Regions from separate parts of the Neobacillus sp. FW104-15D2 genome, predicted to be linked through region 2. Evidence: riboswitches for the same ligand, from Rfam matches in the RefSeq annotation. Region 2 holds a riboswitch; the other holds the start of a gene.
The links. A riboswitch is a leader RNA that binds a small molecule or an ion and turns the genes downstream of it on or off. The one in region 2 is predicted to bind S-adenosylmethionine.

Region 1: linked by a shared signal. The riboswitch ahead of AC3WR0_RS17540 (homoserine dehydrogenase) and the one ahead of AC3WR0_RS05085 (BMP family protein) in region 2 are both predicted to bind S-adenosylmethionine.

The regions. Positions count from the first base shown of each region.
Region 1 is NZ_JBYTCJ010000023.1:25,791-32,184, reverse strand. Features, by position in the region: gene AC3WR0_RS17550 (OmpL47-type beta-barrel domain-containing protein) at 1-150, shown strand, start outside; gene AC3WR0_RS17545 (carbon-nitrogen hydrolase family protein) at 479-1,336, shown strand; SAM riboswitch class I at 1,552-1,660, shown strand; gene AC3WR0_RS17540 (homoserine dehydrogenase) at 1,751-2,980, shown strand; gene AC3WR0_RS17535 (M20 family metallopeptidase) at 3,002-4,099, opposite strand; gene AC3WR0_RS17530 (YfhD family protein) at 4,778-4,939, opposite strand; gene AC3WR0_RS17525 (YfhE family protein) at 5,077-5,202, opposite strand; gene AC3WR0_RS17520 (TIGR01777 family oxidoreductase) at 5,276-6,181, opposite strand; gene recX (recombination regulator RecX) at 6,276-6,394, shown strand, end outside.
Region 2 is NZ_JBYTCJ010000004.1:109,647-116,040, reverse strand. Features, by position in the region: gene AC3WR0_RS05095 (ABC transporter permease) at 1-175, opposite strand, end outside; gene AC3WR0_RS05090 (ABC transporter ATP-binding protein) at 141-1,679, opposite strand; gene AC3WR0_RS05085 (BMP family protein) at 1,773-2,792, opposite strand; SAM riboswitch class I at 2,982-3,088, opposite strand; gene AC3WR0_RS05080 (LysM peptidoglycan-binding domain-containing protein) at 3,303-4,184, shown strand; gene AC3WR0_RS05075 (hypothetical protein) at 4,304-6,394, opposite strand, start outside.

The DNA.
Region 1 (6,394 bases), on a different contig from region 2:
AAAAATGATGTGAACTTCAGCCTGCGTTCTGAGCGTAATGGTACAGGAAATGGTCGAGTTTATACGATCACTTATCTTGTTACTGACAAAGCTGGAAATACGTATAAAGCCTCAGCAACAGTTACTGTTCCAAGAGGTTTAGGCAATTAAGTAAAAAAAGGAAGTGCTCCCAGATTCAGGGGGGCACTTTTTTTGAGTTATAATACTTATGAGGGTAATTTCATTTTTTACTGGAATAAAGAAATATACTGCTTTTTCTATTACTGGGGAAGAGGACTGTGAATCTAGCACACTATTTTTTCAAGTACTTCCAAATAAGCCCACTATCAAAGCTAACCACCTACGCCCTAGCTAATTGCTAGCATTTTCCTATCCAAAAGTTACACCATTATTTTTCTATTTTCTCGATTCCATTTATTTGTTAAAGTTATAAAAATGATGAATAATATATATCTAATAAAAAGTTTAGGGGGAAGAAATGAAAATTCGTGTTTCTGCAGTTCAATACCATTTGCATACTATTAAATCCTTTGAAGATTTCGCTCGTCAAAGCGAGCATTATATAAAAACCGCGCAGGAATTTGGCGCTGAATTTGTTTTATTTCCTGAGCTCTTTACTACTCAGCTTTTATCAATTGGAAACGGGCATGGCGAAAGCCTAACAATAAATGACCTACCTTCCTATACAGAGCAATACCGTACCTTATTTTCCAACTTTGCTAAAGAGACAGGAATGCATATTATTGGAGGAACCCATGTGGTTGAGAGAGCAGGGAAGCTGTACAATACGGCTCATCTATTTTATCCGGATGGGAGGATTGCTGAACAGGCCAAACTTCATATTACTCCAACAGAAGTACATGAATGGAATATGGAAACTGGCGACTCTTTTCAGATTTTCGATACTGAAAAAGGAAAAATTGCGATCCTTACTTGCTATGATATTGAGTTTCCTGAAATTGTTCGCATGGCAAAAGCAAAAGGAGCAGATATTATCTTCTGTCCATCCTGTACTGATGACCGTCATGGCTTCCACCGTGTACGCTACACAAGCCATGCCCGTGCAGTAGAAAACCAGGTTTACGTTGTTGTAACAGGTACAGTAGGACAGCTTCCAACAGTTGACTTTATGCGTGCCAACTTCGGACAGGCTGCTATTATTACACCAAACGATATCCCCTTTCCACCAAAGGGAATCTTAGTGGAAGGTGAAATGAACGACGATATGATTGTAACGGCTGATTTAGATCTTGAACTTCTATATCAAGTCCGGGAACGGGGATCCGTTACAACATGGCGTGACCGCCGAACAGATTTATATACCGACTGGAAATAAAAATAACCCTGATGTCTGCTTGTGGAAAGAGAGTGCCTCGTGACAGGCAAAAGGCGGCCTGTACCTGCGTTGATTCTTCAAAAAAGCTTTCCTTTGTGGAGTGGAAATCAGCAGGAAAGTTTAAAAGAACTTTAATTTAAAAAATTTTAAAATTATTGACAATAATTTCTTACTGACTTAATATTCTTTTATAAGACTAACGAAACTTAATAGTACTCTTATCCAGAGAGGCGGAGGGACTAGGCCCTATGAAGCCCGGCAACCTTCAGGAATTATTCCTGAAAAGGTGCTAATTCCTGCAGGCATTCGCCTGACAGATAAGAGGAGGACAATACCCTCTTCTTACGCGAAGGGGGTTTTTTCATTTTCCCCTGCAATTTTTAAAAATGAAAATTTCAAAAAGGATGTGGGAAGATGAGCGTTTTAAAAATAGCCTTGCTTGGTTTTGGTACTGTGGGTGAAGGAGTTTACAGAAGCATTCAGTCACACGGAGAACGCCTTGAAAAAGTATTAGGAAAAAAAGTAGAAATTGTGGCTATTCTGGTTAGAAATAAACAAAAGCAAAGAAGAATTTCAGGAAATATCTTAGTTACGGATAATTTTGAAGAAATTATAAACCTCCCGCATATTGATTATATAATCGAGGCAATTGTCGGAAAAGAGCCCGCCTTTACTTACCTGAAGCGAGCGGTTGAAAAGGGAAGTAATATCATTACGGCAAATAAAGAAATGTTTGCTTATCATGGCGAGGAATTATCTCTTCTTGCAGCTGATAAGGGTGTTTCTTTAGGTTATGAGGCGACTGTCGGGGGTGGAATACCTATTATCCAGACTCTCCGTCAATTATTAAAAGTAAATAATATAAAACAAATAAAAGGTATTTTAAATGGTACATCCAATTTCATTCTTACTGAAATGCGCGAAAAAAGGGAGCCGTTTGCCAGCGTGTTAAAAACAGCGCAGGAAAAAGGCTATGCTGAAGCAGATCCCGGAAATGATGTAGAAGGAACAGATGCTTTTTATAAATTAATGGTATTAAGTAAGCTAGCTTTTGGAATCCAGCCAGAATGGAAGGATGTCCATGTGGAAGGAATAACCTCCATTACTCGTGAATGGATTGAGGAAGCTGACCGGCTTCATTTGAAATTTAAACATATTGCTTCTATTGAATGGAAGGATGGTAAAGTCATTGCATCAGTACAGCCTGTTTTAGTGGGAAAAAGCAGCCCGTTTTATGATGTAGAAGGTGTAGAAAATGCAGTAAACATAGAAGCGGACCTTGTTGGCAGCCTCACCTTAAGAGGTCCTGGTGCAGGGATGTTCCCTACGGCAAGCGCAGTAATTGAAGACCTGGCCCAATCACGACATCAAACCGATAGAGAAGCGGGAATTCCTATAAGAGACTCTTCGGCACAGGACAACCAAAAGGAAGCCAATTATTGGCTACTAGATGGGGTGAAAAAGAAGGTTGTAGATCCATCTATCGAATGGCTTAAGCAACACCCGAATAACAAATGGATTATTAAATCCAGCGTAAAAGGCTTAAATCAAATTTTGGATCAAAACCCGGGAACAGAAGCTTTTCCTGTATTAGCGGGAATCGTTGAAAAAGAATCAAGTGATTTATTTACAGCTTCTTTATAAAAAATAGCACGCGACTGCGTGCTATTTTTTTGTCATTTTTTTAGGATTTTTTAGGGCTTTCAAGTCGATTGACAGAGCTAGCTCTGTCAGCATTTTTTGATAGGAATAAACCGATTCACAAATAACATATTCTTCATCTCCGTGCCAATTCGCACCACTTGGACCAAACTCAATAGCAGGAATCCCGTGTTTTGCAAAAAACACCGTATCAGCTGTCCCGTGCTGTCCAAAATAAACGGCGGGAGTATTACTGAACTTTTCAACAATAGGGCCAAGCAGCTCAATAACAGGATGATTAGAAGGAGTATTTATTGGCTCAGCAAACATATTTACAAAAACCCTTCCTTCTGTGACACTTTCAATCTGGGCTAGGATTTCTTCTTTTGTTTGAGAAGGGAGGAAACGAATATCGAAACTCATCATACATTCTTCTGGCACCTTATTGTAGGCATCCCCAGCCTGAATCTTAGCCAAATTGATGGAAGGGCACTTGTAATAGGCGGTACTTTCTTGTGCGAAGGAAAGGTTTAGAATTTGTTCATATATGTGATATGCCTTTTCAATTGCATTGATTCCTTCCCAAGGCCGGCTTCCATGTGCTGATTTTCCTTTGACCTCTATATCCAGGCGTAATACTCCCTTAGCCTGGTGGGCAATCCCCAGCTGGGTAGGCTCAGAACATATGACAAAATCGCCTAGATAATCGTTTTCAGCCAGATATCCAGAGCAGTTCATACCGCCAATTTCCTCATCGGATACAATTTGAAGCTGAATTTTAAAGTTTAAATTCTTATCTTTTAATTCTCTCATTGCGCACATCATCGCCGCTACCCCAGCCTTCATATCAGCGGAGCCTCGACCAAAAAGTTTGCCATCCATTTCAACGGGTATAAATTGGTTAGGCTTACCGGTTACAACGTCTACATGTCCGTTGAAAATAAGAGTCTGATCTCCTTTTCCAATTTCAGAAACCAGCATTTTATAACCGTTGTTTTCGATTTTTTGAACAGGAAGCTGCTGGCCTTCGAGCCACACTCCACAAAAATCAACAGCTTTATTTGCACCTTCTTTTGTAGAGCTGTCGATGGATATTAGATCTTTTAATAAATCAATGACCATCGTTCTTAAAACCTCCAGTTTAATAGTTAGAACTATAGTTTTATACCCTATTATAGCGTGATTATCCTGCAAAATGGTGAAGATAAGCCTTTTTTTTATGTTATCCACAGTTTTATCCACACTATCCACCGTTGTTAATTCAGCACTCTACATATTTACCCACATTATCCACAGGTTTTCTTTTAGTTATCCACATTTTGTTATTAACATTCTCCGATTAAATTAAACGCTGATATAATTGGCTTTTTAATAGATATCCACAATATCAACATTATCCACAACTAAGCAAAAAGTACTATTTAATTAATGCCACTATTAGTACTGTGTTCACAGTCTTTTCAAATTTCCAATATTAATATGTTAACAAACTGTGAAAGCCCTTGTTTCTAGGGATCGATCGGCGTATATTGAAAATCAAGAAGGGTAGTAAAAAGGTTTCTTGGAGAAGGCCGGGGAAAAGATCGGTAATTTTCATGCAGAGGAATTTTGAAAAACCTTTTTACGAAAGTGGCTAAGTTTTCTGCCACATTACCTCTAGAACAATTAAGTCTTTGTAACGATTTAAACGGATTCTGAGCAGTAATTGCACAACCTCTCTTCAGAATTCGATTGAATAACTTTCTTTACCCCCTTATAAAATATTTAAAGAAGCAGGGATTCCTGCTTCTCTTTTTTTACTTATTGTTTGCGTACCCGCTGGTTAGCTGCATTTGCACGCGCTTGTGCTTCCATATCAGCCTGGTCTGCAAGTTCTCTTGAAAACTCTACATCTCTGCCGTCAGACTTCATGTCTTTAGGGACTTGAGGAAGCTTTGATTTACTTCTGGAATTGTTATTCATTATATAACCCCTTTCGAGTTTTATTTCTCAAAAGCAAAAGGTAAGGAAGCAATGTTCCGTACCTTATTTTTTGCCAATATCAAGCCAGGGATAAGTGGAAATTTCTGAGATAAGTAATATCCACAAAAGGTCAAATTTTAGTGTTTAGACCTTTTTTCTTCGAAGCCACCTGCACGGTCTGCCATTTTAAAGGCTCTTTGGTAAGTAACCTCCTGCATGCTGGTTAAGGTGAACTTGGATTTTTCTTTTTTCCTTTTTTCCATTTTGAATCCTTCCCTTCAGCTTAGTTTCAACCTTACAATTTTTGCCCAAGAGAGAGGGATTGATACAAAATGTTTATGAAAAAATATTCTTTAAAGCAGAGGAAAGCTCAGTAAACTCGAAATGAAAACCTGCATCCAGCAGTTTTTCAGGTAGAACTCTTTGCCCTTCTAGGACCAGTAAACTCATTTCTCCCAATAAGACTTTCAGGGCAAACGAAGGTGCAGGCAGCCAGTGCGGCCGATGCAGTACATTGCCCACCGTTTTCCCAAACTCATTCATCGTAACGGGGTTGGGGGCTGTAAAATTAACTGGGCCAGATAGCTGTTCATTATTAATGATAAATAAAATTCCTCTTATGACATCCTTAATATGAATCCAGGACATCCATTGTTTGCCCGATCCAATTTTCCCGCCAGCAAGAAATTTATAGGGGAAAACTATTTTTGGCAAAGCACCTTCTGATTTATCCAGTATAATACCGAAGCGGCAAAATGCAGTTCTTATACCAATGCCTGCTGCCTCATTCGCCTTATGTTCCCATTCTTTAACTGTATAAGCCAGGAAATCGTTACCAGGGTCTTTCTCTTCTTCAGTAAAAGTTTTTTGGGTGGAGGTTCCATAAAAGCCAATCGCACTGGCGTTAATGAAAACGCGGGGCTTTGAATGCAGGTTTTTAATAATTCTAAGAAGCTCTTCTGTTGCATTCAGCCTGCTTTGCAAAATTCTCCTTTTTCTTTCCTCGGACCATCTGCCACTGTTAATGGATTCGCCTGCAAGATTAATGAGTACATCTATTTGTTCGAGTTCTTCCCACGGCCTGGCGTCATCTTCAAGCCAATGAACAAACTGGAGGTTCTTTTTAGGTGAAACTGTTCCTTTTCTTCTGGTTAAAATAAAAACCTTATGTCCATTATCAATCAATTCGTCAGTTAGGGCTTTACCCACAAATCCGGTACCACCCGCAATCGCTATTCTCATAACAGACCTCCCAGCAATAATATAATTTAATTTTACAGGCAAAGTGCTAAAAAAACTTCATACGATGTGCTACATTGAAGATGAGGTGAGCTGGATGGCAGTCATTACAAAGATTACTGCACAACAGAAAAATAAAGACAGATACAATATTTTTATGGATTATGGCAAGGGTGAACAATATGCATTCAGTGTTGATGAAGAGGTCCTGATTAA
Region 2 (6,394 bases):
AGGTTATAAAATAAAAGTTGCCAAAAGCACCGTTCCACATTTCCTTATAGGCAGTCAGAATCGATTCCCCAACAAGACTAATGGCAATGGCCCCTGTTATTAAGCCAATGATAACCGCCAGCAAAGGCTGTGCTAATGAACTAAACAGTTGCCGAAGCTTTAATTGTAGAGTCATGCTGTTTACCTCCTGCCATTAATAAACTTAACCGTTCTTCTGTTGCGTCTTTCCGCTCCATCTCTCCTGCTATTTCACCTTCATACATCACGAGAATTCGGTCAGAGAGCGATAAAATCTCTGAAAGCTCTGAAGAAACCAGTAAAATACCATCTCCATTGTTACGCTTCGCAATAAGCTTTTCATGGATAATTTCCATCGCACCGATGTCTACCCCACGGGTTGGCTCAGCCGCAATGAGGAAAGGAGCACCGTGGCCAATTTCCCTGGCAGCAATCAGCTTTTGCAAATTTCCTCCAGAAAGGTTTCCTGCTTTCGGCTGCCCGGAAGGAATTCTAATGTCAAATTGCTCAATCCAGTTCTTCAGCAAACGGCCAAAAGATTTCTTTTTCAAAAATGATAGCTTTTTATATTCCGGCTGATTGTAAAAGCCCATTAATGCTACTTCATCAACCGTAGCGTCTTTAGCGGCTCCCCACAAGTAACGGTCCTCCGGTATATGGGATAATCCTTTATCCCGGATGGCTTTTACCGATTGGTTAGTAACTTCTTTTCCACCCAGTAAAACCGAACCTTGTTCTGTTCTGCGAAGGCCTGAAATAACCTGCAGTAATTCAGACTGGCCATTTCCCGATACTCCAGCTATGCCAACAATTTCACCATGATTAACAGTAAAAGAAACATCATTTAGTAACGGCTTTTCCTCTTTTTCTTTTACCGTTACATCTTTCACTTCAAGAAGCGGTGCTCCGTTCAGTTTAACCCGGGAGGTAAGCTCACGAAGCTCCCTTCCCACCATTCGCTGTGCCAGTTGATCGATGTTGGTCTCTTTTTTGGCAAAGGTTCCGGTCATCTTTCCATTTCGCAGGACGGTTATGTGATCAGCAGCCTCCATTACCTCTCTCAGCTTATGGGTAATTAAAATAACGCTTTTCCCCTGGTCAGCGAGGTATCTGACAGTTTTTAAAAGCTCTGTAACCTCCAAAGGAGTAAGAACGGCAGTCGGTTCATCAAGAATAATAATCTCCGCTCCCTGATAAAGGACCTTTAAGATTTCAATCCGCTGTTGTTCGCCGACAGAGCATTTTGCCGCTTTAACAGAAGGCCGAACACTGATTTTATATTGTTCCGAAAGAGAACCGACAGAATCTTCAGCTTCTTTCCTTTTAAAAAATCCCAGTTTGCCAGGTTCACGCCCAATTACAATATTTTCCGCGGCAGTAAAGTCAGGGAACAACATAAAATGCTGATGGACCATTCCGATTCCATGTTTAATAGCGTCATTTGGACCATTCAAATCCAGTGGCTTTCCTTCCAGCAGCATTTCACCGGAAGTAGGCTTTTCCATGCCATAAAGCATGCGCATTAATGTTGTCTTGCCCGCACCGTTTTCCCCAACAATGGCATGTACCTCTCCCCTATTTACTGTCAGGGAAACATCTTCATTGGCAAAAAAATCACCGTATTTCTTTGTCATATTCTTCATTTCCAGACGTGCTGTCATAATGTCCCTCCTTTTGTGGAAAATGTAGGTAATGAATCCCTATAACACATGCGAACCGACTGCTAAGGCAGCCGGTTCACAGTACCATTTATCTTATTTTGCAAGCGGGTTTTTAACTTCTTTCTTGCCTGACTTAATATCTTCAGCAATAGCTTTTACTTTATCAATGGCTGCTTGTCCTACAAACGGATTTAAAGGAGTTTTGCTGTCTCTTGTAACATATGTTAAGCCAACGCCATCCTCTTTTAAGCCGTAAGAAACTTCCCCAGCCTTATACTTGCCTTCAGTGAAATCTTTAACGGTTTGATACGCTGCTGTATCTGTCCCTTTTAATTGGGAAAGGACAACATGAGCTGGGTCAATAACTGTTCTATCTACGTCCTGGCCAGCAGTATAGAACCCTTTTTCTTTCGCTGCTTCAAATACACCTAAGTCACCAACAGCTGATGCACCCGCAATAAAGTCTGCTCCTTTGGATGCCTGAAGAAGGGCTAACTCTTTTGCTTTGGCAGGATCCGTAAAGCTGCCAACATAGTTTAATAGGAATTGTGCATTTGGATTCGTTTCCTTGAGGCCATTTTCAAAAGAAACCGTCCATTTTTTCATCATTGGGATATCCTGTGCTGCAACCATTCCGACCTTGTTTGTCTTAGTGGACAAGCCAGCTGCTGCACCCAGCAGGTAAGCTGCTTCCTGTTCCTTAAAGGTTACACTTCGAACATTTGGAAGATCTACAACTGTATCAATAATGGCAAACTTCTTATCAGGATTTTCAGCTGCTACTTTTTTAAGAGCATCTTCTGATTCAAATGATGAAGTGATAATCAAATCATAGCCTTCAGAAACGGCAACGCGCAGATTATCTTCAATAGCCGCATGGTCTGTTGATTCAATCGTTTTTAGGTCTGCCCCTGCTTCTTTAGCAGCCTTCTTAGCTCCCTCATCCATCTGCTGGAAGAAAGGATTAACACCAATTTTTTCAGGAAGAACAAGAGCTATCTTTTTCTTCTTATTTGAATCCTCTGTCTTGTTTCCACCCTTTTCTGAAGAACCGGATTGGCAGCCCGCTAATAAAAGGGCAATAATAGCAAATAAAATATAAAACTTCTTCATCTTGTGTATTTCCCCCTATGCTGTTTTCGTGTTTTTAAATGTTATATAGCTAACTTACTAGAAAAATGACTGAAATTCAACCTAAACATGAACTTTTATAAAAATAAATATATATAATGTTCGTGTTTTAGGTTAAAAACCAAATAAAAAACTCCTCCTGGAAAGGAAGAGTTATATTTTATATTCTCTCCCTCATCTATCAGAACGTAAAGTTCTGCTGGAATTGGCACCATTCTATTAAAAATAGCGGTTGCCGGGCATCATAGGGCCAGTCCCTCTGCCTCTCTGGATAAGGTTATTACTATATTCACTTTTAAAACGTTATTCTCATTTTATCGAATTATTATAATATTGCAAGAGTTATTTTTATATTTATATAATAACTTTAGTTTGTCATTTTTTGGAAACACCAACTATAAGTATTAAAGTCCTATTTTTCGACCTATCCTACCATGTTAATATGAAAATGGAAGAAAAATACCAAATAATAAAATGACAAGGGGACTTTACGTGATCACGAAAAAATCCTTAGCTGCATCCGTTCTTGCTACTTCCTTAATTTTCTCAGGCGGAGTATTATCTGCGCCTTTGATGTCACACGTTTCCGCCGCCCAGACAACGAATTATCAAACACAATTAAATACGCTTTCAACTTATTATGCCGGCATTTTACGGACTCTGGAAAACTACTCAAATAAATTGGACAAAGCAAAAACTGAAAAAGAAGCCATGGATATTTATGACCATTACCTTACCTACTTTGAAAAGGTATTAGATACAGACACCCCTATCAAAGGCTATAACTCCGAAATTCAGCTGATGGATGAATATATTTATAATAGTTTAGTAGAAATGTATAACTTTGAAGTGGACACAGTCGATTATGAAAATGGGGATCTTTCTGAGGCAGATTATAAAAAAGCTTATCAAAATATGACCAGCTACGTGGATACACAGGATTCCCTTTTTAAGAAGGCCGCTGCATCCTATAAAGCCAAGTATAAAGTTACTTTTGGCAAAGACATGCTCTATCTCCTTGACCAAAGTGCAGAATCAGAAGTACCACCGATCCAGGGGAAAACATATACAGTGATAAAAGGCGACACACTTTACAGCATTTCCAAAAGAAATAAAACCACTGTCAGCACCTTGAAAAAGTTAAACAATCTTAAGAGCGATTTCATAAGAGTGGGACAGATAATCAAACTGCCTTCAGCGCCTGTTAACACTCCAGCTCCTTCTGCTGCTTTTACTGTTAAGAAAGGCGATACACTTTACAGCATTGGCAAAAAGGTAAAGTTATCCGTTGCTGAACTGAAAAAACTTAACAACTTGAAAAGTGACCGGATTTATCCTGGACAAGTGCTTAAACTGAAAAAAGTAAACTATTAAAAACGGCCGGTACTAATCGTTTAAACATACAGAACCATTCGGCAGCTTTGTTATAGACTTCATTTTATATATGTACACCAAAAAGGGCCTGGAAAATTCCATGCCCTTTTCTTTATTTTCTATTGCCAGCCATCCTGCAGGTTAAGGTCCAGGGTACTAACTTCCTCACCGCCTACAAAAAGCTTACCGCCTTCAATGGTAAATTCTTTATCAAAATTATACACAGCGTCATTTTTAAATTCCTGGACAAAAGCAATTTTGTACTGCCCATCCGGTAGACGTCCTTGATAAAACCCATTTTGTAACCAACTGGAGCCTATAAATTCTCCATCAAGTGTAGCGAAAACTACGTTGCCATCTGCTACCAGTTGTTCACCATTAAGGACTGTACCAGATACGGATACAGCGGGCACCTGTATATCAAGCTGTTCCGTCTGAACACCATTTATAAATAATTGACCAGATTTCATACTAAATTCAGTACCTGGACTAAAATCGGTCCCATCATAAAGATAAACTTCATTCACTTTGTAATCCCCATCTGGCAAACGGAATTGGAATCGGCCTTCCTCATTTGCCTGGCTCCACATCCAAATAGGATTATCAGCATCATTCATTTCCGAAATATAAACATCACCCATTACAGGATTTCCGGATTCTGCTAGTATTCCTGTTAATGTAATCGGAGGAACTGAGATTCCAAGTACACTTTGCAATTCGCTATTAACATACGTTTTCCCATCAATAATGGAGAATGATTGATTTATATAGCCAACGGTTCCATCCTCAAGCTGAACGTCATTTACTATATAATCCCCATCACCCAGGCGCATAGTAAAGGTGCCGTCACTATTAATACTCTTCCAGGTATAAAAACTTTGGTCAGGAGTGCTAACAGTAATATAGCCACCCGTTACATTTGCGTCTCCATCTTTAACTAAAGCATGTAAACTAACAGGCGGAATCTGAAGCTTCAATAGGGGCTGCTCTTTTCCACCAACAAACAATTTCCCGTTGATAATATCAAAAGTGGCCGAGATCGCGACGTCCTGGTCTTCCTCAAATAAATAGGCACCCCTAACATTATAGCTTCCGTCTGTTAAACGTAAGGAGTAAACCCCGGTCTCATCAGTTTGAGCATAATACCCTTCAGCATTTCCATCCTCTAAGGATTTTTCAATATAGACTGAACCCTGAAACGAATTCCCTGAGTCCATCAATTTTCCGCTAAGAGTAACAGGTGGCAGCTTAATATTTAATGCTGATACCACTTGCCCATTCTGAAAAAGTTTTCCATTATGAACTTCAAAAGGAAGATTTACCGGCGTACCTCGATATTGTTCATCAACAAAAGTGACAGCATAATAGCCATCTTGAAATCTATATTGGAATCCACCTTTAGTATCAACAGGAATGCCTATCCAAATTCCACTTCCATCGGAAGTATTTCCCTCAATATTTATATACGCATTCGCAATTGGTTTCTTCCCATCTGAAAGAGTACCCTTGACGTTTATATCCGGAACCTTTATTTGGATTGAAGAGACCTTTACTCCCTTAATGTAGATCTTGCCTTCTCGTACTTCAAAGGTTGTAGCTGGCCATGCCGAATAGGTTTGGTGGTCAATACCAATGTTATACCTCCCGTCAGGCAGCGTTCTTAAAGAAAATTCTCCTTGGTTGTTGGATACGACGTACTGAATGAACTCGGTGTCATAATCATTTTCTGAGAGAAGCCTTTCTAAAACAATATTGGCTCCCACTAATGGCTTGGAGGTATCTCCAACCTTTCCTTTAATAGAATTGACAGGAATGTTAATGGAAAGACTTGTTTGCTGCTCGCCTTCCACTAAGACTTTTCCAGCTTCCACTGTGAACCCTAAATCATACCGATAAAATCCATTATCCGACTGAATCCCAAAAAGATAGTAATTTCCATCCGGAAGGGAAGCAGAAAAACTTCCATTGCCTTTTGAAGATATAGTATAAATTTCTTCCTCTTCTTCACTATATTTTGAAATAATTAAATCTGCTTTTAAACCACTGGTGCCTTCCTTTAATACACCATTAAAATTACTTGCTTCAGCTGTAGGCTTCTTCGCCTGTTCCTTTTTGGAAAGGGTGATCACGCCTTCTTTTAACCCTTTGATCTTACCTTCTTTTACAACAAAATTTTTATTCGTACCATACCAGCCGGTGTTTTTACCTTT